Regions from separate parts of the Paenibacillus sp. EKM301P genome, predicted to be linked through region 2. Evidence: riboswitches for the same ligand, from Rfam matches in the RefSeq annotation. Region 2 holds a riboswitch; the other holds the start of a gene.

Region 1 (16,216 bases), on a different contig from region 2:
GGTGGCTCCGGTAGCGGTGCTGCGCATCACCGATGCGGCCGGACGATCGCTGTACGAAGCACCGCAGGCCGCACCTGTGCAGATCGTGAAGCCCGCCTCCGCCTATGTCCTCACACGCCTCATGGAAGGCGTGTTTGAAGAAGGCGGCACCGGCAACCGGGTCGCGAAGCTGATCAAACGCCCGGTTGCCGGCAAGAGCGGCACGACCAACACGGACGCATGGATGGTCGGCTTCACCCCCGAGCTATCCACCGCTGTTTGGGTTGGATATGACAAAGGCAAGGCCATCAGCACGCAGGATGCCCGGCGGGCGGCACCGATTTTCGCACAATATACAGAAAAAGCGCTGGAGAATGTGCCGCCCAAAATCTTTCCGATCCCTGACGGCGTAGTCAGCGCCTATATTGATCCGGCCAGCGGCAAGCTGGCTGCGCCGGACAGTCCCGACAAGCGGCTGGAGGTATTCGTTAGCGGTACCGAGCCAAAAGAGACCCTATCGGGACAGAATAACCCACAGGCATCGGCACCTACTGACCAAGCGGAACGGCAGGCCGAAAAAAAATCCTGGTGGGGCAATTTTAAGCGATGGTGGATGGAGTAATAGCAAAAAAAGACTGGGAAACGCTATGATGCGCTCTCCCAGTCTTTTTTATCTTTACTTCACTTATTTCATTCGCCCATTATAGCTCTCTTGCCAGTGCCATCAGCCATTCCCCAGTTAAGCCCCGCTCTTCCCTAAAGCTGCGCTATTACCAAAAACAACTAAACGACTCAATACGGTTGGTGTCTACACCATAGTAAAACCAAAAACGTCCACTCCACCGAAAACCCGCTACCGATGTTCTGCCTACAAAGACAGGGTACATCCAGAAACGCTCTCCGTTCGTCAGCCATACAAACGTATTGCGGAACAAACAACCGAAAATGGCTCCAGGGTCAACCGCAAATGTTGAAACTAGCGGCTTTGGTGGCGTAAATGGTGGTGGTGGGGAAGTTGGTGCTTGAGCTTGTTGCCCACCTTGCGGACCGAACGGCCCTTGCGGCGGCGGTGAGAAAGGCTGTGGCGAAAAGGGGCCTGGCCCTGGTGGCGGACCTACCGGAGACGGAAACGAATCCTGTATATCAGGAAATTGTGGAATCGAAGGACCTGACGGTGTGAATGGACCCGGAGTACCCGGTTGCGTTCCGAAAGGAACTTGTGGCAGTAAAGACATGTGTTTCACTCCTTGTGTTCTAGGCTGATGTATCCTATGCGGGACATCAGCCCGTGGACTGGGCGAATCCCTATATCGCCGCCAAACTCCGTCATTTCGTCCTTTTATACCAAAATTTCTTATATCTCAACCCGGTTAACTCCCCGTCTGGACATGCTCCAGCTCAATTTCATGCACCATTTTGATCTCGACTCGTTTCCTAATCTCATCATACTGTTCCAGCAACCGGTGCTCATACCCCAAATGTTCGTTCATCCAACCTATCATAGAGTCATCCTTATGCTCCGTCGACCAGCTAAACAAATCGCTATAGATTTGAGCAAATGATTCCTCGTTACAGCGAGCGAACCGGATTGGCCGAGCTCTATAGCTGAGCTTTAGTTCCAACATTTCATATAACACATCCAAGCGGTACTCCAATGCCTGTACACCTGCTTTGAATACATCGTAGCTTCTTATATCCTGAATAAGCTCTCTAAAGGTCAACCCTACATGCTGCATAGCAATATAAGACCACACACAACTTCCCGTAGCCGTTCCATGAGCCTCCCAAAGCGGATTCCACAAAATAGATCGGATCGTATCCTTCTGCTTTTCTCCAAACAATGCAATTCCAGCAATAATTCCCGCATTACAGTCTACGGAGGCATGCCGCTCTCCCCAATGCACCAATCGCGGAACCATATCCTCTGTAGTACATTTAAAGCTTAGTAGAGGTAAGAATTCATTAAACAGATTTTGATTCACTGCTTTTTCCAATTCAGTCGCCAATCGTTCACGAAACGATTCGCATGGAAGATGTACGAGCCCCAAACAAGCATCCACGGATGCTGCCCCATAGGGCCCGTTCAACCATGCGACGAGATCAGCCGCAGCTTCCACATAACCCAAATAACCTAACACATGCAGCACACCATCAGGTATATGTTCCTGGGATGTCTGATTTCGAACGTAACGCTCGTACATATCCTGCGCCAGAGCACCATCTCCGCATCTCATGATCGGCCCAAGTAACAAACCCCTAACATAGTGATCAGGATCTTCTACAAAAAGCCAATATAACTCCCAAGCATCCTCCGCGGTTCCGTATTGGGCAACTACATCCGTATAGGCCGAAATAATGCTGGCGTCCAGTTTCCTGCCTGAACCCACCATCTCAATAAGCTTTGCTGTCGCATCTATCATCTGGTTTCCCCTTCCCAGTTATGCCTATCTTTCTTTATGAAGTACTTCTCTAATCATGAATATTTCTATTACTAAAGAGAAAAAATGTTATCATCTATAATCCACTCAAGGGAGCTGATCTGATGCAGGATTCTAGTCCAAAAATCACAACGTTTTTCATGTTCCCCGGTCAAGCAGAGGAAGCCATGCAATATTATACCTCTGTATTTAAGCCGTCTGGTATCATGAGCATTTTTCATCAGGAAGATGGGACCGTGTTACATGCCGTATTCAACCTCAAAGGGCAAACCTTTATGGCCATAGACTATAACCATCAGGACAAACACTCTTTTACTCCAGCTTTATCGCTATTCGTCACTTGTGATTCGGAAGAAGAAATTCATCGTGTGTTTGGTCAGCTATCTCAGGAAGGCCGAGTTTTGATGCCCCTTGAAGCCTCGCCCGTAAGCCAACAGTTTGGCTGGGTCGAAGATAAATACGGTGTTTCATGGCAATTGAATTTGGCAAAAGGGTAATCGACCTATTTTACTTAGCAATACACCATCCTGCATCTTTTTTTGGTATTATTACATGTAGTAGGTGCTAATAAAAGGATGTGTATTTATTGTATACTGCCGATTGTGAAAAATGTTTTGGTTTATGCTGTGTCGCCTTGCCTTATGCCAAATCTGCTGATTTTGCCTTTAACAAGGATGGAGGAACTCCCTGTCAACATCTAAATGCGGATTATCGCTGTGACATTCATAAGAACCTGAGGAATAAAGGCTTGCGAGGCTGTACAGTATATGATTGCTTTGGGGCAGGTCAAAGAATTTCCCAAGTTACATACAACGGAAAAAGCTGGCGAGACGACCCGGCAATAGCTGATGAAATGTTCAATCTATTTCCCATCATGCAGCAGCTTTATGAAATGCTCTATTACCTAAATGAAGCCCTTAGCTTACAAGAAACTCACTCCATCTATACCGAGTTACAAGAAGCAATGGCCAAAACCGAGCAGCTTACGGATCAAGATCCAAAATCCCTCATAGATCTTCATGTACCCACCCATAGGGCGCTAGTCAATGATTTACTTGTACAAACAAGTGAGTTAGTGCGAGAAAAATGTAAGAAAAACATGGAGAACCCTAAACTGAGTAAAAAAATCAAAAGTAGAGATCTGATCGGGGCCAATTTAAGAGGCGCTAATCTGAGAGGTGCCAACCTGAGAGGCGTTCTACTGATTGCTGCTGACCTGCGAGAAGCTGATTTGAGCATGACTGACCTCATCGGGGCAGACTTTAGAGATGCTGATTTAAGTGGGGCTAATCTGGAGGGAAGTATCTTTCTTACCCAAGCGCAATTAAATTCGGCTAAGGGCAATTGTAAGACCAGGCTGCCCTCGTCTCTAAGCGTTCCCAGCCATTGGCTGCATTAGTTTTATTCGTGAGCAACAATACTTACCTAAACGAAAAAGAAGTAGACCGCCCTCGACAAGGTACCGATCTACTTCTGATATTTTAATGTTCACCCCGTAACTTCACTCATCCGGTGCATATTGCTCTGTGGTGCTTTCCTGATAAAAACAGACTTGATCCTTGCATCCATATTGAATAGTAGATCCTGCATCCTCATAATAACCCACATTTTTTTAATTGGCGGGCTTTGTGGCCTCAATTAGATTCAGCAAATCCTGAGTCTTTCTCAGTATCTCCCCCTATAGCTGGACCACCCGGCCCCTCGTATGCAGTCAATATCCAGCTTTGCCCAGTCGAATTTGTTGCTTTAATTATGTACCCATATACGATTCCCCTAGTCTCCGGCTTAAAGCTGCATACTGCTCTGCGTTGGTGTCTGAAAATGCTTCTTCCCGGTTGGATTGTACATGCTGATACTGTGGAAGGCTTGAAAATTGTGACTCCGTAAAATCTATAATATCCTCACCGATTCGGTTGTAATAATGCCAGCCGCTGTCCAGCCATGTCTTCAAAATATCACCACCAAGCCTGTCCTGAACGACAAGCGCTGTGACACCACATTGTCCGGCGGCAGGATTCTTGGCTGTCCATTTAGAGCTAGACTCCAAAGACCAAGCCTGAAACAACGCCTTTTCTAATTTTAAAATACGGTTTGCATTCAATATACATTTCCCCTTTCACAACCATTCTACATTATCCTAAACTGGACTTACTTATTAAAAGAAAAGACCAACCAAGATCTCCTGGTTAGTCTTCTTCTACATATTTTACCTTTACATTCAAAGAATTTTTTCTATGAGCATGATAGTAGAAAACAAAAATGCTAACTATGCTTTCAAGTGAACTCTTAATACAGGTACATCTGGAGAAGCAGATGGATTATCCAGTATTTCGACATGGCTGATCATATCTTGCCCGTCTGGAACGATTACTGGAGTAATTACAGGTAATCCACCCTGTTGAATTGCATCCAGATCAAATTCCATCAATAATTGCCCTGCTTTAATGCTATCTCCTACTTGAACTTTAGGATTAAATCCCTGTCCTTTGAGGGAAACGGTATTAATGCCGACATGTATCAAAACTTGTACGCCAGATTCATGTTCAATAATGAGAGCGTGTTTGCTTTTCTCCATAACATGAGCAACTTTTCCCGCGAAAGGAGCGGTGACCCTACCCTCAGACGGATGAATAGCGATGCCATCCCCCATAGCTTTTGTCGAGAATGCAGGATCTGGAACCTCTTCCAGGGAAACCACTTTTCCTTTAACCGGCGCTACCATGTCGAATTCTTCAATACGGGGAGCCGCCTTCTTTTTCAACCATTTAAACATAACGATGCCACCTTATTTAGAGATTACATTCATAAACAGCAATAGGAAAAAACTTCATCTTTTTAGGAACCGGTTCCACGAATTAAATAAAAACCGGATTGAAACCGATTTCTATTTGAATTATAGTGAATGCCTTTCCATGATGTCAAGGCGATGATGTTCATAACTTACATGAAAAGGAAGTAGACTACTATTTTATTGTCCGGTACATATTTTATGAGGTCAAAAAACTAACAATTGAAGGCATCATAGAGCTTATATAGAGATTCCAATTCGGTTCTTCTTATAGGAAAAAGCAGCCTACAGTGGCTGCTTTTCTACAATACTGTTACTTCGTTAACGCTAGGCTTACCCTTCCAGCGCCTGCTTCAATTCCTCAGGCGAAGCGTCCCACCATTCCTGATTATGCGAAATCAGCAGGCTTCTGAGCGCTGCTTTATCTTCGCTGCCGAGATCATCCAGCATGAAACGGCGTTTGAGTGCATAATCCATACGATTAACATGATCGGCAAGAATTTTCCAGCCGCGTTTGGCTTCGTCGTCAATCAGCATCTCGCAGGCCGTCGCGCCACCATACATACGTCCTTCGGGCGTACGGTCCACAGCTACCCATACCAGCCATACCTGGCGTCCGTTCGGTACGTCCTCTTTATTCGTAGAGAACTTGATTCCACGTTCTACTTTACTTTTGGCATGCATGGCACCGACATCAATTTTCGCCTCTCCGCGGTCAATGATGACCGGGGACATGCTGTTCAGGTCGATTGAGCCTGCGCCGAAGCCCTTATGTTTACTCTTGCCACTGACAATATTCAGTGCAATCTGCTTTTTGCCGTCCGGTTGATTTTCACTCATGCGTCACTAGACCTCCAATTTCCGTCTTCACACTCATTCTACACTATAAATATTTTAACTAATAATCTCCCGAAAGCAAACATATACATGCTGTAGATGCTTGTCAACGGGAGGTATCCATTGTATGACCCCAGCACGCACCAAAATCGTTTTATTGTCCACACTAGCCCTCGGACTCCTCGCAGGGACGTTATGGTTTGCCTGGCAACCCCAATCGCAATCCGTCTCTCAGTCCGCAGGCAAACCACTATACGGCTCCGAGTCTGAGTCTGCGCTTGCACCAAATATGGGCAAGCCTCTAGGGGCCAACATCATGCCCGACCTGCCCAAGAACCCTCCACAGCCCGCTTCGGAAATTCTCAGCAAACGGGTGGTGGAATATCACATTGATGTATCTCTGGAAAAAGGACGGGTTTTGCGAGGCACTGAGACACTGACCTGGAGGCATCCGGGTAAGAAAACTGTGAATGATCTGTATCTTCATCTATACCCGAATGCCTTCTCTTCCATGGAAACCACCTTTATGAAAGAATCCGGCGGAAAGCTGCGCGGAGACACCATGCCTAAGGATGGCTTTGGCTCCATGACGCTGACCGAACTAAAAACAGAAGACGGTTTATCTCTCATGCACCGCACTCAATATGTACAACCAGATGACGGTAACGCAAGCGACCGTTCGCTCATAAAGGTGCGTCTACCCAAGCCGGTACGAGGTGGCGAAGAAATCACACTATATATGAAGTTTGAAGTCAAACTGCCTGGCATTTTTGCTCGTATGGGTGCGACAGATGATTTTGTAATGGCTGGACAGTGGTTTCCAAAGCTCAGCGTCTATGAGACTGCAGGACAACGTGGACGCGCCGAAGAGGGCTGGAACCTCCATCAGTACCATGGCAACTCCGAGTTCTATGCCGACTTTGGAATTTACAGTATACGGATTCGGGTGCCTGAAACACACATCGTAGCAGCGACCGGTTTTCCCACCCGTGGTGCAGTACGACAGAACGGCCAGAAAATATATCAATTTTATGCCGATGATGTACACGATTTTGCCTGGTCTGCTTCACCCAACTTCGTAGCCGTAGAAGAACCCTTCTCTTCTACTGAGGTTCCTGGTGTCAAAATCAAGCTCTATCTGGACCCGTCCCATAAGGAACTCAAAGGACGTTACATGAGCGCAGCCAAGGCTGCCCTTTCGTACTACAGCAAATGGTACGGGCCTTATCCATATTCCACTCTATCCATCGTCGTTCCACCCAAAACAGGCAGTGGAGCCGGCGGCATGGAATATCCGACACTCATCACGGCCGCAGCTGCGGACCAACTGAATCCTGGCTATAATCTGGAACGGACGCTGGTTCATGAGATTGGGCATCAATATTTCTACGGAATGGTAGCCAACAATGAATTTGAGGAGCCTTGGCTGGATGAAGGCTTCACCTCCTATGCAGAAGAACGGCTCATGGAGCAAGAATATGGGCTTACCCCCAACTTGCCATTACAATCGGGACAGGTGGCTTCCCCACAGCCACTAAACCGCGAATCCTGGAAGTACGGATCGGCGGCTGAGTATGCACAAAATGCCTATTCACGAGGTAAATTAGTACTACGAGGTATTGAGCGTCAGGTGGGTATGAAAAAAATGGACCGGATTATGCGGACCTACGTCCAGACTTATCGATTCAAGCATCCGACCTCACAGGATTTTCAACATGTCGTGGAGAGAGTGACCGGACGATCATGGAGCCACTATTTTGAACAATATGTATATGACGGCCAGATGGCGGACTTTTCAGTCGATCGCATCATGAACCACAAGCTGGAGAATGGATACGAAGCAGTCGTGACGCTCAGCAAAAAAGGAGCAGATTATCCCAAAATACCTGTTCAATTTACCTTCAAGGATGGCTCAACGATATTCAAGGCATGGGATGGTGCGGGCAAAAGTACAACTTTCCGACTCAAAAGCGCTTCCCCCGTGTCCTATGTGACTGTAGATCCTCTATACACTATTGCACTGGAGAACAAGCATATTAATAATAGCCTGAAGGCTGAATTGGATGAAAAACAACAAACCCGTTGGAGTGTAAGTGTAACCAAGCTGTTGGAGACACTGCTTGGAAGTCTGTCATGGTGAGGTGTCTATAGATGCGGACTGTTATAAAAGAAGGCTGGGCGCTGGTACGCATACGCTTTTATATCGTTATCATTTTATTTCTGTATCGTTTGCTGTGGGGAGTATTTCTCTATAGGCTGGTACAGTCTGCCGTTATCCCGCTGCTGCTACGTTATCCTGATCAGAGCCAAAACGAACTGGGAAAGACCTTGTTTTGGATGGAGGGCCAGATCGCCTTGATGGACAGCCGGGAAGTACATGTGTACTTGTGGATATTACTAGGGGCGACCGTATTGCGCATACTAATCACTCCCTTCATTAGAGCTGGCATATATCAAAGCCTGCATACCGATGCGTCTGAACCGCAAAGCCTGTCCTTCTTCAAGGGGATGAAACGCCACGGTATGTCATCGCTATTGTATTACATCATCGAGTTGGGTTTGCTGCTGCTTCCCGCCTTTTGGGTGGTACCGAGACTCTATCCTATTGTAGTAGGAACGTTGCAATCTTCCTCTTACCTGCTACATTTGTTGCCCTATGCCATGGGGTGGATAGCTTACGGTTGGGTCATTCGGCAGTGCATCCTGTATATGCAGCTGGGCACTGTCAGTGGTCACACCATACTATCCTCCCTGCTCGCCTTCTTTCGCCAGCTTCTTCCGGCTGTTGGTGTATCCCTGTTGCTCGGTACTTGTGTGTTGCTAGTTTTCGGTCTATTTGGCACCGTGGCGATGATTTGGACGGGTATGTTGGCACTGATTCTCCAACAATCGTATCATTTTGTTACCAGTCTGGTCAGGCTGTGGCATATCAGTTCACAGTATCGGCTATGGCACATCGATATCTCCAGCAGAGGCTAACCCCTCACAATATCCTCTCTTCTGTATTTTCAGCTGTCGAAAAAACTTTTTTCTTTCCCGTGCAAACGGCACATAACTGAATACTGTTAACAGAATCTGTTCCTAGAGCGTTAGGAACAGATTTTTTTTGTAACTTTTTGCGATGAAACATTTGCCAAAGCCTGCTGTCTTTGTTACAATAATCGCAGTGAACTGATAGTAACAACTTTGTAATCTTTATTGTAACCTTTATCTTAAAAACATCGTTGTCGTGAATACTGCTCTCCAAGGTGCACATCTTAAGTTAAGCCTAATTCCTGGCACCTAGGAAGCGGGGGAACCAGTTTGGGTGAATTGATCTCGCAACAGAGTGGTCATAGGGGAACCTTCTACCGAATCCTTAAGCTAACCTCGCAGGCATTGGAAGGGGTATATTTTTTTTGAAGAAGAAGCTAACGATCGCAGCCATGGGTCTCACCATTGCCTTTACATCTTTTACATTCGGTGGCAGCAGTGCATTTGCAGACTCTAAGATGGACCAGGTCATCCAAGATGCCAAAGGAACGAACTACAGAAGCGGAGGCACTACACTCGAGGGATTCGATTGCTCCGGCTTCACAATGTATGTATTCAACAAACTGGGAATTAAACTGCCGCATCAATCTGGATCACAATTCAAAATGGGTTCTTCTGTATCCCGCGATGAAATGAGACCAGGCGACCTGGTGTTCTTCAACACCACAGGAAGAGGCGTTTCCCATGTAGGTATCTTCGTAGGTGAAGGGAAATTCGCCCACTCCTCGACTTCACGTGGTGTAGTAGTTAGCTCACTGAACGAAAATTATTACGCTAACCGTTATGTCGGTGCAAAAAGAATTATGAGCACAGACGCTTACCATTCTGTAGCTTCAGATATTCCTGATGACGACAACGTAGAATAACTACCGCACAGCAAGCTAACCCTAGCCGCAATTTGATTCTGGCCGGAATCGAATTGCGGTTTTTTATGTCCACTACATCGCAATGATTATCATTACTGACGAACTGACACCTCAAAAGGTTTCAATTTTAGCGAACATCGTCGGTTTTACCGTCACCGCTGGGGGAGCATATGAGCAGTAAATCCTTCTTATTGAATGTATACCCGACTTAGGTAAGAAATAAACACGCTTGCCATTCTCCTACAACTTGTCTACAATCTGTGGTTAATGATTGAAGTACCTGCATAAGGAGGAATGGAAAAGTGCCGGCCTCAATATCCAACTACCGGATCGTACCGATGGACGAGCATCAAGCGGCTGAAATCTGTGAGTGGCGCTATGATCCCCCCTACAACATATACGGCTGGCTTCCCTGGGAACAAATGAAGGCACTTGAAGTCGAATTTGGAAGTCCCACGCTTCGCCAAGAGCAATATGTTGCGGTCCTGGACGAAGAGAATGAGCTGACGGGATTTGCTCAATATTTCCCTATGGTCGGTGTGACCCGGCTGGGTCTTGGAATGCATCCCGAAAGATGCGGACATGGCACAGGCTCCGATTTTGTCCGGGCCATTGCCGAGGAAGCCAGACGACGTCATCCGCAGAATGAAATTGACCTAGAGGTTCTCACTTGGAATCAGCGGGCTATCCGAGCCTACAAGGCAGCTGGATTTGAGCTGACGGATACCTATGAACGCCAGACTCCAGATGGCAGAAAGCCGTTCCATTGTATGGTATATCGTCCTGAACAACAGAATCGGGTTCTATAAATAAGAGCGCCTTCACTATACAACCGCGATGTTGTATAACGAAGGCGCTCTTCATATATACGACAGATCATTACAAACTCAATGACTGCTGCGCATTTTTTCGAAAGCTTCATTATATTGTTGGGCTTCCTTAATATCTACGGCCATAATACCGCCATCGTCCCAGGAGGTCAAACGCAGAGTCACGGTCTTGTAATCAATCGTAATAAATGGATGGTGATTAAATGCCTCAGATATAGCGGCAACTTCATCCACGAAGGCAATTCCTTTCATAAAACTGGAAAAATTATATTTCCGAACGATCCAACGTCCTTCCTCCAGTTCCCAGCCCTCCAGCTTCTCCAGATGTGCTTCAATCTCTTCTTGTGTAAAAGGCATGTTACGAACTCCTCCCCGTTTATACGGAAGCCTTTCAGCCGCTTAGATGCGGCCAAAACTACGATATATTGGTGTACATATTACCACGGCCCCGTTGATAAATCCATAAGACGGCCATCAAATCAATGGGACCGACGTCAGCTCCTCATCCCCGATGAGTACATAGATCCGGTGCTGCTCCGGCTCATAAATCACAACACCGCTGCCTACAGTGATTATAGGTTCTGTGCCCAGTGCATAAAATAAGTCTTCTGCCAAAGCCTCATTGACTTCCTGGCACCCCGCTGGGTCCAGCCTGTCCCAATCTTCTGCTTCCATTTCAAAAAATTCATAGCTATCTGGAATGCGTCCCACAGCCTCTGTCAAATCGTTCAAAATTTGTTCATACTCGCGCCCATGCTTTACTCCCATGCTATTTCCTCCAGTGGTTCAGCGATTCAATACATAATCACTTTATTATACCGGAAATTCGCCCTTAACAAAAAAGAGAGTTTTGTCGATAAATACTATAATCCGTCTCATAATGACGCGCTTGGGGCAAGGACGACCCATGCGGCATGAAAGGATTCAAAATCTATTCTCATGGATGAGGTGTATCATGCAAATTACAACCATTATTGGACTTGTGCTCGGGCTTTTGTCACTGGTCGTCGGGATGATCCTGAAGGGCGCGCCAGTCGTCAATCTGGTCAATAATCCCGCTGCTTACATGATTATTTTCGTCGGAACAGCAGCAAGTATATTCATGGCGTTTCCGATGGATGACATGAAACGGGTGCCAAAGCTGTTTAAAATTATTTTCACCCAGCAGAAATTGCTGGATCGCAAGGAGCTTATCGGTACATTTACCGAATGGGCATCCATTACCCGTCGTGAAGGTCTGCTCGCGCTGGAATCCAAGGTCGAAGAGATCGACGATCCCTTTATGCGCGGCGGTATGCGTATGATTATCGATGGTAATGATCAGGAGTTCGTACGCGATGTTCTGATGGAAGACATTAACGCTACCGAAGATAGACACCGCGCAGGCGCACTAATTTTCTCCCAAGCCGGTATGTACGCTCCAACACTCGGGGTACTCGGTGCGGTTGTAGGTCTGATTGCCGCTCTAGCCGACCTTAGTGACATGGAAAAACTGTCCCATGCCATTGCGGCCGCCTTTATTGCAACGTTGCTCGGTATTTTTACAGGTTATGTCCTATGGCATCCAATGTCCAACAAGCTGAAACGGCTATCCAAAAAAGAAGTGGAACTTAAGTTAATGATGGTCGAAGGTCTGCTTTCGATTCAATCCGGTATCTCGACGATTGCCATCAGCCAAAAGCTAGCAATCTTCCTAACTCCAACCGAACGGGCTTCGATGACCCAGAAGGATGGCGATTCCAGTGAGTAAAAAGAGACATGAACCGCATGAAGAGCATGCTGACGAAAGCTGGCTGTTGCCATATTCCGACTTAATGACCCTTCTGTTGGCTCTTTTCATTGTCTTATTCGGTATGAGCTCGCTCGATGCCAAAAAATTTGAAACTATGGCTCAATCCTTGAGTTCAGCTTTTAGTGGCGGTACTGGCGTGCTGGATCACTCGGCCGCGAATCCGTCGTCACAATCCATGGATATGGGCAAAAATAAAGAAGAGGTATCGCAACCTTTAAAATCAAAAGCCACTTCTACCTCTGATCTGCAGAAGCAACTCGCCCAGCGGGAAGAAGAAGATTTAAAGAAGCTTAAAAAACAAATGGATCAGTATATTCAAAATAACGGCCTGTCCACTCTACTGAACACCAAGCTGAACCAATCCCAGCTGATGATCACCATTAGTGATAATGCCCTGTTTTCATCTGGGCAGGCCGAAGTAAAGCCAGAAGCGAGAAAGCTAGCCAAATCCATTTCCAGCATGCTCCAGCAGTTTCCTGGTTATGATGTTATCGTATCCGGTCATACCGACAATGTACCTATTTCCAATAGTCAGTTTCCGTCCAACTTTGATTTGAGTGCCAAGCGCTCGCTCAATTTCTTGCGTATTTTGCTGCTCAATCCGCAGCTCGATCCTACCAAGTTTGTATCCATCGGATATGGCGAGTATCGACCATTGGCAAGCAATCAGACTGGAGAAGGACGCGCCAAAAACCGTCGTGTCGAAATTTCCGTTCTTCGCAAATATCAGAACGGTACACAAGTTATTAGTCCTACCTCAAGCTCGAATGAAGGTTGATCATGAATATGTTATATGAACAAAGGCACCGCCGCATTTTTTATGCAGCTGGTGCCTTTTGATTTAGTGATTCCTGTTGTCTAGCCCTGCCATATAGGAGAACCCAGCGCTGAAGGCTATAAGAAGGCCTCTGGCCTTAGCTAAGTGTATAATCAAGCATCTGGCCCAGTTCCAGCTTTTCAGCCTCTGTTAAATCGCGCCAGGCGCCTTTCTGAAGGGACCCCAATCGAATATTCATGATTCGCAGGCGCTGCAGTTTTCTAACTTCATAACCGAAGGCAGCACACATACGTCGGATCTGACGATTTTTCCCTTCTGTCAGAATAATACGGAATACATACTCAGATACACGTGTTACCTCACAGGGCAGCGTCCGATGACCGAGTATCTTCACACCGCTGGACATCCCCTGCACAAAGGATGGCGTGACCGGACGATCCACTGTTACCATATATTCTTTCTCATGCTTGCCTTCTGCCCGTAAAATCTTATTCACAATGTCCCCATCATTGGTCAATAAAATGAGACCTTCCGAATCCTTATCCAAGCGTCCAATTGGGAATATCCGTTGCGGGTGCCCCACAAAATCGACAATATTGCCTCTAATGTGACTCTCTGTCGTGCTAGTAATGCCGACTGGCTTGTTCAATGCAATATAGACGTGATCGGACTTATCGCGCAGTGGCTTGCCGTTCACACGAACATCATCGCCTTCTTCCGCTTGACTGCCCAGCACGGCCACTTCGCCGTTAATCGTCACGCGGCCGCTCTCTACCAGCTTGTCCGCCTCCCGGCGCGAGCAAAAGCCAGTTTCGCTGATAAATTTGTTAATGCGCAACCTGTGTACCCTCCATTTCTACGAACACACTTCCTCCTGCCCCCAGCCCGTTACTCGGGCTTGGCAATCGGAAGCTGCACGAGGGCGGTTGTTCCCTCTCCCTCTATGCTTTCAATATCCAGTGTGCCTTTATGGCTCTGTATAATACGCTGGCTGACCATAAGCCCTAGTCCTGTACCTGTTTCTTTATTTGTGAAAAAAGGTTCTCCCAGCTTGGATAGCATTTCTGCGGGAATACCCGTTCCCTGGTCCCGTATGAAGATTTTAACGCTTTCTCCCTCTAAGAACAAATGAATTGTGATGATGCCGCCTTTACTCATAGCCTCCATGCTATTTTTAAGTAAATTAATGAATACCTGTTTTAACTGATTTTCTTCAGCATATACCAAGGCAGGCTCGTCCGTAACCTGAAGGTTGAATACAATACCCAACAGATGCGCCTGGCTATCTAGCAAAGAAATAACATCACTCACAATATAACGAACATCTTTTTTCTGAAAATGTACTGCCTGTGGCTTTGCCAATATTAAAAACTCGCTAACGATCAAATTGATGCGATCCAGCTCAGACATCATAATATCGTTGTGTTTCATATTCAACACTTGATTTTGCTGCTGTAGTTGTAGGAAGCCACGTAGCGTGGTTAATGGATTACGAATCTCATGCGCTACGCCTGCCGCCAGTTGTCCTACGGTTGTCAGCTTCTCTGATCTACGTAGCAGTTCCTCCATCCGGTTACGCCCTGTGATATCACGCGAGACACAGATAAAGCCTAAGATTTCGCCTTGTTCATCCAGAATAGGTGAAGTACTCATACTAATCTCTACTGTACTTCCATCCTTACGCATTCGTAGGGTCTCGCTTGATACGATGCTTTCTCCCTGAAGCAGGCTCTCCTTCTGAAATTCATACTCCTCCTGTTGCTGCGGAGGCACAAACTCCAGCTTACGGCCAACCAATTCTTTCTTGGTCCACCCGTACAAAGCTTCGAAGGCATGGTTGACCCGAACAACACGATCCTCCTGATCGGTTACATGAATTGCATCTGCCGTCTGATTAATAACCGATTCTAGATGCTCCTTTACAGAACGGTTTTCTTCATACATTTGTTCAAGTCTTCTCGTATACATCCCCAGGTTGTAGGCCATCGCATTGATGCGCTCACCCAGCTGTGCAAGCTCATGGCCGCCCTTAATTTCTAGCCGTGTATCAAAATGGCCGTCAGCCATCTCGTTCACTTTTCCCAATATCGACTGAATCGGACGGACAAATAGGCTGGCGAGCACATAGCTTCCAATGATCACAACCTCCAATAGAACAATGGAAATAGCAACTAAACTGATTAATTGCTTGGATATAACAGAAGCGATTGTATCATAATTCATGACAATACGAATGACATAGGAATCACGGTTTGTCGGATAAAAAGGTATGTAGCTGACAAGCACCCGTTCGCCTTTAATATAACAATCTTGTACGATACTCTCTCCCGAAAGGATCGCCCTGGACACGGCCAAACGATCCTCAGGCACTCTCGTTAGTTGATACGTGCCGAATTGGATCGGTTCGTTGTACATGTAGTAGTGCTTTCGATCGTTACCGTTCTTGTCCATCGTAGCGCCACCAAAGGTTGCAGGGTTGATTCCTGTTATCTCCAAAATGCGATAATCCACTTGCTGAGTCTGCTTCACAATCTCAGCTGGGCTCAGGATAGGTATAAAATCCTGGACTGAAGTATCCTGGAAGGATATTCGAATTAAGTAGTTACGTTTTTGGTCATAATAAAATCCCCATTTATTAATATGTGAGGAACCTGAATCTGTGTAATCAAAAGAACTGGTCCAAAAATGATCCAGGTTCTGACCATGCGCCATGGCCACCTGTCCATGTTTATATAATTGGTCAACTGCATTTTTCCAATACCCCATTAATGGATCGGATGACGTTAGCTCTTTAGGATTCGAAGATTTGACAACCTTATATCCCTGTCCATCTCGGATCATCAACGAGATATTAATATCCCTGTGGAGTGTAGCT
Region 2 (16,216 bases):
TTTATTGTATTTTAATCCATTATTCCGAATATTAAAGGAGCTGATATCTTGCACCAGCCACTCAGTGAAGAAAAAGTTTTTAAGGACCCGGTACATAATTACATCCATGTTCAGGATACTGCGATATGGCGATTGATCAATACGCCGGAGTTCCAACGTTTACGACGCATTCGGCAGTTAGGCACATCTTATCTGACGTTTCATGGAGCGGAGCATAGCCGGTTTTCACATTCACTGGGCGTATACGAGATTACGAGACGCATCATTTCCCAATTTGAACGTGGAGACTTTCCCGACTGGCCAAAGGAAGAAAGACTGGTTGCTCTGTGTGCTGCTTTGTTGCACGATGTGGGGCACGGTCCATTTTCTCATTCCATTGAAGAAGCCTTTCATATGAACCATGAGGATTGGACATGCCGCATTGTACTGGGCGACACGAAGATTAACGCTGTGCTACGGCAAGTGGATGAGATGCTGCCCCACAAAGTCGCGGCGGTTATAGCCAAAACGTATGATAAGCCGATTGTTGTCAACCTGGTAACAAGTCCGCTCGATGCTGACCGTATGGATTATTTGTTGCGGGATGCTCATTCGACAGGTGTTAACTACGGAACGATTGATTTGGATCGTATTTTACGTTTGTTGCGTCCTCATAATGGGAGAATTGTCGTAAAAGAGTCGGGTATGCATGCTGTAGAGGATTATCTAATGTCACGCTATCAGATGTACTGGCAAATTTATTTCCATCCTGTAACACGCAGCTCGGAAATCCTGTTACGTAAAATTTTTAAGAGAGCAAAGGAACTGTTCAAAAACGGATATGAGTTTGGTTTTCTGCTTGATCCGCTGCCCGATCTGTTAAAAGGAGAACTAACAGTGGAGCAGTATTTGATGCTGGATGAGTCTTTGATTCAGACGGTATTTGGCCAATGGAAACGAGAAAAGGATGAAATTTTAAGTGATTTGAGTAGCCGTTTTATGGATCGTAGATTGTATAAATATGTAGAGATTGAAAATATGGATACAGATACCGTTGACCATATTCGAGAGGCTTTGAAAGAGGCTGGATTGCATCCTGAATATGATCTTGAAATTGATTTTCCAACAGATCTTCCTTATGATGTGTTTCGGCAGGGCGGCTCAACGGACAACCAGATTTTACTGCTTGGACGTCAGGGCGAGGTGCGGGAAATATCCGAAGTTTCGGAAATTGTGCGCTCAATAAGTGGCATTCACCGAGGAAAATATCACATGTATTTTCCCCAAAATAAATTGAATGGGGTAAAAGACAGGCTTCCTGCCGAAATAAGGAATTATTTTGTCAAACAATAGACAAATATATAGAAATGTAAGTAAAAAAAGGAGATGAAAACCTTGGATTTATTCGACACTCATACTCACCTGGATGCGCCACAATTTGACGAAGACCGTGAAGAAGTTATAGCACGTGCTGTCGAATCAGGAGTAACACGGATGATCAATATCGGATTTAATCGTGAAACCATTCCATCCACCATGAAGCTGGCTGAGACGTATGATTATATTTATGCGGCCGTTGGATGGCATCCGCAGGATGCTATTACAATGCAGGAGGGGGATTTAGAATGGATTGCATCGTTATGCAGTCATAAAAAGGTTGTAGCGATCGGAGAGATCGGTCTGGATTACTATTGGGATACATCACCAAAGGATGTACAGCAGCGGGTGCTTCGAAACCAAATTGGTCTGGCACGTGAGCTCAACATGCCAATTGTTATCCATAACCGGGATGCGCATGAAGATATTGTGAGAATCTTACGTGAGGAAAAGGCGAGCGAGATTGGCGGAGTCATGCACTCCTTTTCTGGGAGCTGGGAGACCGCTAAAATGGTGCTTGATATGGGCTTTCACCTTTCCTTTGGCGGGCCCATAACGTTCAAAAATGCCAAGCAGCCAAAAGAGGTACTGGCCCAGGTTCCGCTGGATCGTCTGCTGATTGAAACGGACGCGCCATACTTGACGCCTCATCCGTTTCGCGGGAAGCGAAATGAGTCGGCCCATGTGAGATTGGTGGCAGAGGCAGCTGCCCAAATTAAGGGAATTACAGTGGAGGAATTGGTATCCATTACGACCCAAAATGCTTTGGAACGATTTGACATTCAGTGAAAAAGCGAAGAAATCAATTAAAATAAAGAGATAGACGGAGCTAATTATGATTTTGTTGCAGGAAACTCAAGAATATTACAATTTTTTAACCGAATATTTTAAAAAATGTACTTGAAACCTGCTTTACAACATGCATGGAAACAGGATATCATCTTTTCAGTGAATTGTTGTTGAGTGTAAACATCAACAAATCATTTCATGAACCAGTCTCGCTGAGTCCCTTTTGCAGGGAACGGGGGAACCGATATGGCTTACAGTACGTCCGGCGTATGTGCAAGAGAGAATGTCTCTTCAGCAGCCGGCTCAACCGAAATTCATTTCCCGAATGGGATGAACAGGTAGAGAAGCCGTATTTCGATTTCTTTCTGGGTCTTCGGGGTGAATGTGAAGGCGACCGCCATGAGCGGTTGACCTAAGCTAGGGCGACTCTCTACGTCCGAACCCGACAGCTAACCCCGTAAGCGTAACAAGAGAGAAGCCATCTCGTGCATGAGTTTTCCCGCATATTCACACATGTTGGAAGCCACGAAAGAGCTCTCTAGTCTCTTTCTTTGGCTTTTTTTGTTGTGAATAAAAGAAAATCTGTCATCATACTGTGGTTAAACAGGGGAGGACAGCATGCCGCGAAGACGGGTACATGGTGCAGGACAGTCGCAGTACGGGCTTGTCTTGTAGAAAATCTGTTATAGTCACGTCAACGATCAACTATGTCTTACTCCAGACGGCGGGCTATGTAAGGAGGACGGAGGAAATGGGCATTTTCCGAAAAGAGGAGACCCATGAGTCACGCTCATCCAGCATGTCTTACGTATTACGTTGGAAGCAAGAGAATGTGCGCCAGGCTGCTTTGGTTGCTATTTTTCTAATCGCACTAACGATTATGATTTCAATTCTGATGTACACGCAATCTAAAAAACAAGTCTTTTTTGTCATCGATGGTAAGGCATCTGCGGTAGAAACCCGGGAATCCAAGCTCCAAGATTTGCTCAATGAGCATTCTATTTCACTTCAGCCGCATGATACAATTTCCATGCCGCTAAATGGGGCAGTACAGGATGGGGATCGCGTAGTCATTAAACGTGCCAATCAGGTTAAAGTATCCTCAGGCAATAAGACGAAAAAGCTGTACACAACAGAAAATACAGTAGAGGGTGCCATTCGCACTTCGGGCTATAAATTATCATCAACGGATAAAGTTTACCCTGCGTTGGATGCCTCTGTTTCAGCTAACATGGACATAAAAATCGTCCGTGTGAAGAAACAGCAGGTCGAACAGAAAAAACAAGTGCCTTATCAGGTCATCAAAACGGCAGATCCAAGTCTCTATAAAGGCGATAATCGAGTCATTCAAAGTGGCAAATCGGGTGTGGTAGTCCAGCATGTTCAAAAGGTATACCATGATGGAAAATTGGTATCCAAACAGCTGGTCAACAAGGAAGTCGCACAGAATCGTGTGGATAAGGTAATTGCGGTAGGAACGAAGAAAAAACCGGTCGTTCTAGCTGCTTCCATCGGCCCTAAAGATGCGGTTAAGGCTACAAAGGTAAGTTCGGGCAGTGCTGTCCGTAAAGCAGGTATTAATTTTAATTATAGAAAAGTTTTACAAAACGTCTCCATGACGGCGTATTCCGCACAAGAGCCAGGTATCGGTACACGTACCGCCTCCGGCACACGTGTCACGGAAGGACGCACCATCGCTGTCGATCCGAATGTAATTCCAATCGGGTGGTGGGTGTATATTGAAGGGGTGGGCTTCCGCCGTGCGGAGGATACCGGTGGCGCGATTAAAGGCCACAAAATCGATGTGTATTATGAGAGTTTGAGCCGGGCCAACCAATTTGGTCGTAAGCACGGTAAAACCGTATATGTTATCGGACCTGTAAAGCCGGAAATCAACTAAAACAGGTTGTGTATGTTGAGGACAATGCGATAGTATTAACAACATAGTTATGCCATGCTAAGAAGAGGATACCCTCTTCTTATTTTGTTTTCAAAAGCAGGGAAAGATAAATATATGTTGCTGTGTAGCAGTGGAGGGAAACGAAGATGATCAAGGAAGTGATCGTGGTGGAAGGCAGGGATGATACGGTAGCCATTCGCCGTGCTGTCGAAGCAGATACGATAGAAACTGGCGGTTCAGCCATTAATAAAATGACGCTGCGGAAAATTGCATTGGCGCAGGAACGGCGGGGGGTCATTATTTTAACTGATCCCGATCATGCAGGGGAGCGTATCCGTAAAATCATCGCCTCCAAGGTACCCGGCTGCAAGCAGGCTTTTATACCTGAGGCAGAGGCGACGCGCAAAGGGGATATTGGCGTAGAGAATGCCTCCCCGGAAGCCATCAGACACGCTCTCGCGCGGGTACATACGACAGTGGAAGGTGCCGAACCGCTGATTGAATGGGCGGACCTGATTGATGCTGGACTTATCACCCATCCCAATGCTGCTGCACGCCGTATGGCCTTGGGGAATGTACTGGGTATTGGCTATTGTAACGGAAAGCAGCTACATAAGCGGCTCTCTGTATTTCAGATCAGCCGTGAGGAATTTGCCAGTGCGCTGGCACAAATCGAAAGTGAAGGATTGTGATATCCGTATGACAGGGATTCAAGATATAGCAACACCGCGGCGTACGAAGGAAATTATTCAAAAGCACGGTTTTTCGTTCAAAAAGAGCTTGGGACAAAACTTTCTGATTGATCAAAATATTCTGAGCAAGATCGTAAATGCTGCCGGTTTGGATGATACAAAGGGTGCGCTTGAGATCGGTCCGGGGATTGGAGCTTTGACTGAAAAATTGGCGCAATCGGCTAAGGCAGTTACCGCTGTCGAGATTGATCAGCGGCTGCTGCCCATTCTTGAAGAAGTGCTGGCCCCTTACGATCACGTAAAGGTTCGTCATGGAGACGTATTGAAGCTGGATTTGCGTGAGGTGTTCGCAGTCGATTTTGCAGACGTGAGCAAAGTGAGTGTCGTCGCTAATCTGCCGTATTACGTCACTACACCGATTCTGATGCGTCTACTGGAGGACAAGCTTCCTTTGGAGAATATCGTCGTTATGATTCAAAAGGAGGTGGCTGAGCGCATGGCTGCGTCTCCTGGTACGAAGGATTACGGCAGCTTAAGCATAGCCGTGCAATATTACAGCGAGCCTGAGTTAGTCTGTACGGTGCCGAATACAGTATTTATTCCTCAGCCGAATGTTGATTCGGCAGTTATTCGGCTGCGTGTACGAGAAGTTCCTCCGGTGGAAGTGGTGGACGAGAAGCATTTCTTTGAAGTGGTTCATGCCGCCTTTGCTCAACGTCGTAAAACCATTTCAAATAACCTAAAAAGCCGCTTCTTCACTAAAGAGAACAGGGACACGCTGGAGCCGCTGTTGCAACAAGCTGGTATTGAGCCTTCCCGTCGAGGGGAAACGCTGAGTATCGAGGAATTTGCGCGTCTCAGCGCCGTGCTGTTAGAGGCTGGAATATCCTAAGTTGGAACCAAACTGTGCATTCACCCATACGATATAGGAGGGGTGATACAGTGTGATGAGTTTAGGAGACTTGGTCGTTCGGAAATCGTACGGCGGTGATGTCACGTTTCGCGTTGAGGACATCCAGCGGGATAAAGCGATCATTAAGGGGACGGAATTTCGGCTACTGGCTGATTCCCCGGTGAACGATTTGGTCAGAGTGCCGGCAGACCAGGTTAGCGGTAAGACTCAACAGGCCCACATTAAGGCCGGAGAGTCTCTTAATCTTTTGCAACGGGCACGCCAGCAGCAAGCTGCCCGTAGCCAGGCGGCTCTGATTGGAGAGTGGAGTGATCCGGTGGAGTCAACGTATTTTGAAATGCCAGGAAAGGTTCTTCATCTGGATGGAGACCCTGGCTATTTAAGGAAATGTCTCAGTCTATATGAACAGCTCCGTGTTCCCGCAGAGGGACATCACGTTCACGAATCGGCAATGGCGGATACGTTATACCGACTGCTTCCCCGCATTCGTCCTGATATTGTAGTCATCACTGGACATGATGGTGTGCTAAAGCAACCGCAGCCTTATGATTTGTACAGCTTGAAAAGCTACAAGAATTCGCAAAATTTTGTGGCAGCGATTCAGGTAGCGAGACAATATGAGCGTCATCTGGATTCACTGACAATTGTAGCGGGTGCGTGCCAGTCCCATTTTGAGGCGCTGCTACGTGCTGGAGCCAACTTTGCCAGTTCCCCAGGGCGTATCTTGATTCACGCTCTGGACCCCGTTTACGTGGCTGCCAAGGCCGCATTTACTTCAATCCGTGATACGGTCAATATGGGAGACTTGTTTCACCAGACCATCAGTGGCAGCCGCGGAGTGGGTGGAATTGAAACAAGGGGAAGCTACCGCATCGGTTTGCCGAAGCTTGAAAATTTGTCAACGCTTAAAGTAACGCCTTCAGCGATCTGAAATTCAAATGTGCCTAATAGGGTTTATCTGAACAAAAGCCTCTTTTTAGAGGCTTTTTGTCATTTTTTATGTATATTATTCCTGTTCGTAAAAAATTAAATTGACAACTTATTTTTCGTGTTGTTATAATATTTAGCTTGATTTGACAATCCCTCTAAAATTCGTTATAATGGACAAGGAAAGAGGTGGTCGTTAGGCAATGGCTAAAAATACGCTGTTGGAAATCAAACGCAGTCTCGACGCACATGTAGGGCAAAAGATTTTGCTGCGGGCTAACGGCGGACGCCGTAAGACCGTCGAACGAACTGGTGTCTTGGAAGAAACGTACCCTTCTGTTTTTATCGTCAAGCTGGATCAGGAGCAACAGACGTTTAAACGTGTCTCCTACAGCTATGCTGACATTCTTACCGAGTCGGTGGAGGTCAGTGTATATGATCCCGACTCTCACACAAGTGTAGTCGAATATTTCGAAACACCTTAATTCTTTTTTACGTAATTTATACCAGCTTTGCAGGTTTAACGGCGACCTCGTCATTTTTAATGGCGGGGTCGTTTTGTATTTGCAGAGCAGGATGAAGCATGATATCTCTGCACATACTAAGGCGGGAATGATCTTCCTTATTCCATTGCCGAAGGAGGCGTATGCATGAGCCGAAGAAGACGGAGTGTTATGTCGGAAGAGCTAAAGTACGAACTAGCCAAAGATCTGGGGTTTTACGACACGGTCAAGGAAGAAGGCTGGGGAGGCATTAAAGCCAAGGATGCGGGCAATATGGTCAAGCGGGCCATTCAGCTTGCGGAGCAGGCGGCTTCTCGCAAATCGTAGCTCTCGGTGGTGCTGATGAAAAGCGGGGATATCCGGGGTCATACCGGGGCATCTCCGCTTTTTTGAACCTCATGACTTGACAGGCTGAGTCTGATATAATATGTTAAGCTGTCTTGAGGGAAAAGTTGAAGGTGGGTGAACGCCTTGAAAATATATGAAAAAGCACCGGCGAAAATTAATTTAATGCTTGATGTTCTACGTAAGCGGGATGATGGTTATCACGAGGTCGAAATGATCATGACTATGGTTGATCTATCCGACCGATTGACGATGTCCGAGTTACCGCGTGATACCATTATCATTTCTAGTCAAGCCGGGTACATACCATTGGATGAAAAGAACTTGGCTTTTCAGGCTGCGCGTCTGATCAAAGAACGTTATAACGTGTCTACAGGCGTCCATATCCATCTGGATAAGCATATCCCGGTGGCTGCAGGATTAGCAGGCGGAAGCAGCGATGCTGCTGCAGCATTGCGTGGACTGAACAAGCTGTGGAAACTCGGTATCTCGGATGCGGAATTAAGGGTACTGGGTGCTGAATTGGGTTCAGACGTACCTTTCTGCATTACAGGGGGCACAGCTTTAGCGAGCGGGCGCGGAGAACTGCTCAAGCCACTGCCGAATCCGCCACAATGCTGGGTGATTCTCGCCAAGCCGCCGATTAATGTTTCGACGGCTGAAGTGTATGGTCGTGTCAAAGCGGATCAGATTACGCACCACCCGTCTGCCCGGCAGATGGAACAGGCGATTCGTAACGCTTCTTTTACCGATGTATGCAACGCCCTGGGTAATGTACTGGAGGATGTGACATTAAAGCTGTATCCAGAAGTGGAGCATCTTAAAAACTCCATGATCCGTTTAGGAGCAGATGGCGTGCTGATGTCAGGCAGTGGACCTACAGTGTTCGGGTTGGTATCTAAGGAAGCCAAAGTGCCACGGATCTATAACGGACTAAGAGGCTTTTGTAAAGATGTATACGCAGTACGACTTTTGACCTGATTTTAGATATTTTCTTCATATTATAGTGGTAATTGTTGTACAAATACGTACGAAGATGATATATTTACTATTAAATATTCGGATTTTACTATATCACTTACATTCCGCCAGCAACCGGCCAGTCCGCCGGTGCTTTATTGTACGAAGCGGGCGGCAGGAGAATAGATCGCGAGGAATTGTTGTGAAAAAACTTAAAAGAAGCTCACGATTGGTGGAAATGACACAATTTTTGTTGTCACGGCCGCATACATTGGTGCCTCTTACTCATTTTGCAGATCGATACGGGGCAGCTAAGTCGTCGATAAGCGAGGATCTAGCTATTATCAAAGAAGTATTTGAGGATGAGGGTACTGGCGAGCTTCTGACACTGGCGGGAGCAGCAGGGGGCGTCAAGTTGATCCCACGGCTTTCCAAGCAGCATGCGCTTGCGTTTGCGAACGACTTGTGCGCGCAGCTGGAGCAGCCTGATCGCATATTACCGGGAGGGTACCTATATTTATCCGATTTGCTGGGCCAACCAGCGATGATGAACGAAGCAGGTAAAATATTTGCGACCGCTTTTGCCGATCGTCAGATTGATGTGGTTATGACTGTAGAGACGAAGGGCATTCCGCTTGCATATGCAACCGGAGCACAGCTTAATTTGCCAGTCGTGCTTGTACGACGTGACCATCAGGTGACAGAAGGCTCAGCTGTAAGTATTAATTATGTTTCTGGATCACAAAAGAGCCTGCATACGATGTCTTTATCCAGACGTGCAATGCGTGAGAAATCGCGTGTGCTCATCGTAGATGATTTTATGAAGGCTGGCGGCACGATACAAGGAATGGTTGACTTGTTAGCAGAGTTTGATGCTGAGGTAGCTGGTGTCGGTGTTCTGGTAGAGTCGGGCGAGGTGGAGAACGAAGAGCGCCTGTTGCACGATTATATTTCACTGGCAAATCTGACCGCAGTCGATTCTCGAAGCAAGCAAATTACAGTCAAGCTGGGTAATTATTTTGATGAGTTAACAGGGCAGTAAATTGTCACAATTCATCATAAAATACCTAAATATGTCGAAAAGAAATCTTTTCAAAAAAATTACCTGAATTTAGGATACGAATTGTCCAAAAAAAGAAGGAATTCGAAATGCTGTGTGGAATGTATACACCAAGTCCTATTTGGAAAAAGGTGGTGAAACACACATGCAGATTACGGATGTTAGACTCCGCCGAGTGAACTCAGAAGGAAGAATGAAGGCGATTGCATCCATTACAATTGATAACGAGTTTGTTGTTCATGACATCCGAGTTATCGACGGTAACAACGGGATGTTCGTAGCTATGCCAAGCAAACGAACCCCTGACGGAGAGTTTCGCGATATCGCTCACCCGATATCTTCAGGAACTCGTGAAAAGATTCAAGCTGCTGTATTGACTGAGTACGAACGTGCAGCTGTTGATGAAGAAGTTGCTATTGAAGAAGGCGCTTAATTCGCCTAAAGCAGGATTGGGGTACAAAAGAAAAAGAGAGCCACTAACTGTGGCTCTCTTTTCTTTTTGCCTGGAATGAGATATATTCTTTAGTGAGTTAACAGTCAGTTTTAAGGCAACTTGGAGCCATCCGGGCTGCCGAAGCGGCTTTTTCATAAGACAGGGACTAGGCAGCGATGCGTCCTGGGGATGAACGTCCAGCACAAGCTGGCCTGAAAAAATAGCCATTAACCAAAGGTTCGCCGTTATTTTTCAGGAGGATTGTGAAAAGTTAAGCAAAATCTGATCTGGGAATTAACGTTTTAGCCAAGGGGTAACTGTTATTTTCAGGATAGGAGGTTGGACTTGTTGGAAAGGTTGGCAGTCATTCTTGCCGCAGGGCAGGGAAAACGTATGAAATCCAAATTATATAAAGTTCTGCATCCGGTGTGCGGAAAACCGATGGTCGGACATGTGCTCGACACGGTTCGTGCAATCGGTGTGTCCCGCAGTGTAGTCGTCGTGGGTCACGGAGCAGAGGCGGTACAGTCTTATTTGGGACCGTCGGCAGAATATGCGCTTCAGGCAGAGCAACTGGGAACGGGCCATGCTGTCAAGCAAGCCAAGGACCTGCTCGGTCAGGAGCAGGGCACCACAATTGTCATCTGTGGAGATACTCCGTTGATCACAGCGGAAACGCTGGAAGGTTTGGTGCAACTGCACGAAAGCCGCGGAGCGGCTGCAACGATTCTGACCGCCGAGTTGGACGACCCGAAAGGATATGGACGAGTTATTCGTGATACTTCCGGGGCTGTGCTTAAGATCGTGGAACAGAAGGATTGTTCACCTGAGGAAGATGCTGTCCGTGAGATTAACACAGGAACGTATTGTTTTGACAATGCCAAGTTATTTGCAGCGCTGGACAAGGTAACGAACGCCAATGCACAGCAGGAATACTACCTGACCGATGTCATTGGTATTTTGCATGGCGAAGGTGAGAAGGTTGAGGCGTATTTGACAGATGACGTGTCGGAATCTATCGGTGTAAACGACAGAGTTGCTTTGTCGGTTGCTGAAGGTTATATGCGCGAGCGTATCGTTCGCAAACATATGCTGAATGGTGTCACCGTCATTGATCCGTCTTCTACCTACATCGGGAGCGATGTTGTCATTGGTTCCGATACAGTATTGTACCCAAATACATGGCTGCATGGTCAAACACAAATCGGAGAAGATTGTGTGATTGGCCCGCAGGCCGAGATCCAGAATACGATTATCCACTCAGGAGCAACAGTGAAACATTCGGTGTTGAACGAAGCGGAAGTGGGAAGCAGTACATCTGTAGGTCCGTTTGCTTATCTGCGTCCAGGCGCGAAGCTTGGCGAACATGTGAAGATTGGTGATTTTGTAGAGGTGAAAAATGCGACCATTGGAGATCATTCCAAGGTGTCTCATTTGAGCTATGTCGGTGATGCCAAGGTGGGTACAAACGTAAATATTGGCTGCGGGGCAATAACGGTTAATTATGATGGATATAATAAATCCATTACAGAAATTGAAGACGATGCCTTTATTGGCAGCAATGTGAATCTGATCGCCCCGATTAAGATTGGAAAAGGTGCTTATGTTGTCGCAGGCTCCACTGTAACACATGCTGTCCCTGATAACGACCTGGCCATTGCCAGACCACGTCAAGAGAACAAAGCCGGATATGCGGACAAAATCCGCGCGCGTGCCAAAGCAAAGAAAAAAAGATCGGAATGACCTTAATCAGCAAGCTGTTGAATCTGTAATGAATGAACCAGCACGGAGGGTTTCTATTAATGACTTATTGCGATTCCAAACTCAAAATATTTACTTGTAACTCCAATCCGAAGTTAGCCCACCAGATTGCGGACTACATCGGAATCCCAATGGGGGAATCCCATACCACATCGTTTAGTGACGGTGAAATTCAGGTTAAGCTGTCGGAAAGTGTTCGCGGCTGCCATGTGTATATTGTACAGTCCACTTGTCTGCCAGTTAACGACAACTTGATGGAGTTATTGGTTATGATTGATGCACTTAAACGCGCTTCTGCCAAAAGTATCAATGTTGTTATGCCATATTACGGTTATGCTCGTCAGGATCGTAAGGCTCGTTCGCGTGATCCAATCACGGCGAAACTTGTCGCTAACTTGATTGAAAAGGCGGGGGCTCACCGCGTAATCAGTATGGATTTGCATGCGATGCAGATTCAGGGATTCTTTGATATTCCAGTTGATCATATGCTGGGAGCGCCAATTCTGGCCCAATATTTCCGTTCCAAGCAAATTGAGAACCCGATTGTCGTTTCACCCGATCATGGTGGGGTTGTTCGTGCGCGCAAGCTGGCGGACTTCCTGAGTGCGCCGCTCGCTATTATTGATAAGCGTCGTCCAGAGCCAAATGTCAGTGAAGTGATGAATATCATCGGGAACATTGAAGGTAAAACGGCTATTTTAATTGATGATATCATTGATACAGCCGGAACGATTGTATTGGGTGCAAATGCGCTTAAAGAAGGCGGCGTAAAAGATGTGTATGCATGTTGTACACATGCCGTGCTGTCCGGTCCTGCGATGGAAAGACTGGAGAATTCGCCATTAAAAGAGGTGGTTGTGACGGATACGATCCCGATCGTTCACCCAAATCCGACAAGCAAGCTGAAGGTACTGTCTGTGGCTCCATTAATGGGAGAAGCCATCATCCGTGTGCATGAAGAATTGTCGATCAGCAAACTGTTTGAAATCGAATAAGCGCTGGCTCATTAAAAAAGGGGTTGCTTTTTCCATATGGAAAAGGTAACCCCTATCAGCATGTCAGGCTAAAAGCCTGGCCGAGATATGAATGTGAAGCGTTGACGATTGTATAGTGTGTCCTCGATTTCGACGAAATGCTCATTAAAACGCGCAACGATGCCAATTTGAACATGTACATTCCCGTCATAAATTTGGACAGGAACGGAATGTTTTAAATGATATAGAAAATGGCTGTCATATAAGAGGATATCACCTTGATTGAGCATATCGGCACGCACCTTCCTGTTCACTAAAACTATTTTACCAAAAAATCAAGACTTCGAAAGAGGTGTCAAGGCTAATGAAGTGGATTGTAGGATTGGGCAACCCCGGTCCCCAATACGAGAAAACGAGACATAATGTCGGATTTATGGCCTTAGATGCACTTGCCTCACGCCATAATATCCAGATTACCCAAAGCAAATGTAAGGCATTAATTGGTGAGGGGCACATTGGTGGCGTGAAAACGGTATTGATTAAGCCTATGACATATATGAATCTCTCAGGCGAGTCTCTACGTGCATACATGGACTACTATAAGGCCGATATGGAAGATCTGATTGTCGTTTACGATGATCTGGATACAGAGGTCGGTAAAATAAGACTGCGTTATCAAGGTAGCGCAGGCGGTCATAATGGCATTAAATCGATCATTCAGCATACAGGGACGCAATCCTTCAACCGGATTCGCATGGGCATTTCCCGCCCAGAGCCTGGACATGCTATTGTCGATTATGTTTTGGGCACCTTTCCAAAGAAGGAAAAGGAACTATTGACCGGAATGATAGAAGATACGTGCAACGCTTTAGAATACAGTCTGAATCATCCGTTTGAGCGGACGATGGCTGAATTCAACAAGTAAGTTCTGACGTAGGTAGACGGGCTTAAATGGGAGATTGTTGGACATACTGAAAGGTATAGAAAACTTTCAGGAGGCATATACATTACATGGTTGTTAATTATGTATGCAGACATTGTCGAACTTTCTTAGGGCGAATTGACTCCGCTGCAATAACCGAAGAAAGGTTGGGCTTCCATTCCTTGACCCCTGCTGAACGTAGAGATATAATAGCGTATAATTCGGGTGGTGAGGTGACCGTTAAGGTCATTTGCGAGCATTGCAGTCAGGCACTGGAGAATAATCCGGAGCTGAGTCTGCTCGTAAACCCGCTCCAATAACAGGTATTCAACTGGTCTGATGTACCAGCTTGAGAGGTGAAGCGGCAATTCCGCTTATGGAGCCTTGGCAGCATTGCTGAGGCTTCTTTTTCGGTTTACATGTAACTATTTATAAGCATAAAGGGGTGCCTTTTTTGTTACAAGCACTTATTCAGGCTTTTACGAAGGATGCTGATTATGCATCCATTGCGGCAGGTATTTCCTCAGGCATGAAGGAACAGCTGATATCAGGCTTGTCAGGCTCTTCAAGACAGGTCCTGATGGCCGCACTTGCTGAAGATACTGGACGACCGTTAATGGTCATGACGCACAATATGTTTGCCGCTCAAAAGATAGCAGATGATTTGCAGGAAGCGCTTTCTCCTGATCAGGTTTTATTGTATCCAGCTAACGAGTTGGTAGCTGCTGAAGCAGCCATATCCAGTCCAGAGACGTTATCCCAACGAATTGATGTATTGATCCGATGTGCCCAGGGTTTTCGTGGGGTTGTTGTCGTGCCGTTTTCTGGAGTCCGGCGTCTACTACCAATCCCGGAAACATGGCGTGAGGCTCGTGTTGAGCTGAAAGAGGGAGAAACGATTCAGCTGGAAGCATTTTTGCTGCATATGGTGGAGATGGGATACCAGCGTGTAGAGCGTGTTGAATCCCGCGGGGAGATGAGTGTACGCGGGGGAATTGTTGATTTTTATCCAATGACAACCCGTTGGGGCTATCGTGTGGAGTTGTTTGATGATGAAATTGACTCCATCCGTATGTTTGATCCGCAAGATCAGCGTTCGGTGGAAAAGGTACAGGAAGTTACTGTAACGCCATGTAAGGAAGTTATTGCAAGCCACCAGCGTATGGATCAAGCTGCTGATGCCGCTGCTCTGTTGTTGGAGGAACAGCTGGACAAAATGACAGATCGTCAGGCTAAGCAGCATCTGAAAGAGGAAATTCATCGTGAAATTGAGCTGCTGCGGGAGCATGTGTATTTTGACGAAATCTATAAATATATCTCCCTGCTGTATCCTGAACGCAAAACCTTGGCTGATTATATGCCGGAAGATACGATTCTAATCATTGATGAACCAGCACGGATGCTAGAAACAGCCAGGCAGCTAGAGCGGGATGAGTCTGAATGGAATTTGCATTTGCTTCAAAACGGTAAAACTCTACCGCAACTGGAGCTATCGGATAACTCGGATAATCTGCTGTATAATCGGAGATTTCAAACGCTGTTCCTGTCGATCTTTCTTCGCCAGGTTCCACATACACAGCCGCAAAATATTTTGAATTTCATCTGCCGTGGCATGCAGGATTTCCACGGTCAAATGAATGTACTCAAGGCAGAGATGGATCGTTGGCGCAAGGCAGGCACACAGGTTATGATGCTGGCGAGCGGGGATGAACGTCTGGATCGGATGCGGCGAGTGCTTCAAGACTACGGTATTGATGAGCCGACGATGGCGATTGGTAATCTGCAAAGCGGTTTTGAGATGCCGTCTATTCATCTGGCAGTGATTACCGAAGGTGAGATGTTCTCCCAGAAGCAGCGGAAAGCACGTAAGCAGGGGCGACATGTAGACAATGCAGAGCGGATTAAGAGCTATAGCGAGCTGAAGGTGGGCGATTATGTCGTACACCAAAATCACGGAATCGGGAAGTACATGGGAATCGGTACGCTGGAGGTTGGCGGTATCCATAAGGATTACATGCATATCCTCTATGCGGGCGGAGATAAGCTGTCTGTACCGATTGAACAAATTGATCTGATTCAGAAGTATGTGGGCTCCGAGGACAAGGAACCCAAGATTTACAAACTGGGCGGCAATGAGTGGACACGTGTTAAAAGTAAGGTGCGCAGCTCGGTTCAGGACATCGCAGATGACTTGATCAAGCTATATGCGGAAAGACAGTCAGCACCAGGCTTTGCTTTTGAAAAGGATTCACCAGAACAGCAGGAATTTGAGGATATGTTCCCGTATGATGAGACACGTGACCAGATTCGGGCTATTGAAGAAATTAAAAAGGACATGGAGCAGAGTCGTCCGATGGATCGTTTGCTGTGCGGTGACGTAGGCTACGGCAAGACTGAGGTGGCTATTCGTGCTGCTTTTAAGTCTGCTATTGAGGGCAAACAAGTGGCTGTGTTGGTACCGACGACGATTTTGGCACAACAGCACTATGAGACTTTCCGTGAGCGCTTTTCCGGGTATCCGTTCAATATTCAGGTATTGAGCCGTTTCCGCTCGCGCAAAGAGCAGAATGAGACGACCAAGGGAGTTCGACAAGGTACGGTGGATATTGTCATTGGTACTCACCGTCTACTTTCACAGGATCTGGTGTTCAAGGATCTGGGGCTGCTTATTGTCGATGAAG

Evidence for each region. A riboswitch is a leader RNA that binds a small molecule or an ion and turns the genes downstream of it on or off. The one in region 2 is predicted to bind cyclic di-AMP.
Region 1: another riboswitch for cyclic di-AMP. It lies ahead of HFD99_RS23350 (C40 family peptidase); the one in region 2 lies ahead of HFD99_RS21540 (3D domain-containing protein).

Annotation. Positions count from the first base shown of each region.
Region 1 is NZ_JAALFM010000018.1:10,732-26,947, reverse strand. Features, by position in the region: gene HFD99_RS23400 (transglycosylase domain-containing protein) at 1-601, shown strand, start outside; gene HFD99_RS23395 (transporter) at 750-1,214, opposite strand; gene HFD99_RS23390 (hypothetical protein) at 1,350-2,399, opposite strand; gene HFD99_RS23385 (VOC family protein) at 2,522-2,914, shown strand; gene HFD99_RS23380 (pentapeptide repeat-containing protein) at 3,004-3,816, shown strand; gene HFD99_RS23375 (YunG family protein) at 4,168-4,518, opposite strand; gene HFD99_RS23370 (PTS sugar transporter subunit IIA) at 4,684-5,190, opposite strand; gene HFD99_RS23365 (YwhD family protein) at 5,539-6,045, opposite strand; gene HFD99_RS23360 (M1 family metallopeptidase) at 6,170-8,182, shown strand; gene HFD99_RS23355 (hypothetical protein) at 8,194-9,021, shown strand; cyclic di-AMP (ydaO/yuaA leader) riboswitch at 9,298-9,435, shown strand; gene HFD99_RS23350 (C40 family peptidase) at 9,441-9,941, shown strand; gene HFD99_RS23345 (GNAT family N-acetyltransferase) at 10,244-10,750, shown strand; gene HFD99_RS23340 (4a-hydroxytetrahydrobiopterin dehydratase) at 10,829-11,128, opposite strand; gene HFD99_RS23335 (hypothetical protein) at 11,246-11,539, opposite strand; gene motA (flagellar motor stator protein MotA) at 11,727-12,521, shown strand; gene motB (flagellar motor protein MotB) at 12,514-13,341, shown strand; gene rluF (23S rRNA pseudouridine(2604) synthase RluF) at 13,478-14,179, opposite strand; gene HFD99_RS23315 (PAS domain S-box protein) at 14,230-16,216, opposite strand, start outside.
Region 2 is NZ_JAALFM010000013.1:10,711-26,926, forward strand. Features, by position in the region: gene HFD99_RS21530 (HD domain-containing protein) at 49-1,332, shown strand; gene HFD99_RS21535 (TatD family hydrolase) at 1,375-2,145, shown strand; cyclic di-AMP (ydaO/yuaA leader) riboswitch at 2,346-2,625, shown strand; gene HFD99_RS21540 (3D domain-containing protein) at 2,897-4,045, shown strand; gene rnmV (ribonuclease M5) at 4,192-4,737, shown strand; gene rsmA (16S rRNA (adenine(1518)-N(6)/adenine(1519)-N(6))-dimethyltransferase RsmA) at 4,745-5,629, shown strand; gene yabG (sporulation peptidase YabG) at 5,685-6,581, shown strand; gene veg (biofilm formation stimulator Veg) at 6,781-7,062, shown strand; gene HFD99_RS21565 (small, acid-soluble spore protein, alpha/beta type) at 7,228-7,407, shown strand; gene ispE (4-(cytidine 5'-diphospho)-2-C-methyl-D-erythritol kinase) at 7,552-8,406, shown strand; gene purR (pur operon repressor) at 8,588-9,427, shown strand; gene spoVG (septation regulator SpoVG) at 9,591-9,878, shown strand; gene glmU (bifunctional UDP-N-acetylglucosamine diphosphorylase/glucosamine-1-phosphate N-acetyltransferase GlmU) at 10,224-11,621, shown strand; gene HFD99_RS21590 (ribose-phosphate diphosphokinase) at 11,681-12,634, shown strand; gene HFD99_RS26020 (hypothetical protein) at 12,703-12,903, opposite strand; gene pth (aminoacyl-tRNA hydrolase) at 12,978-13,538, shown strand; gene HFD99_RS21605 (anti-sigma-F factor Fin family protein) at 13,625-13,855, shown strand; gene mfd (transcription-repair coupling factor) at 13,990-16,216, shown strand, end outside.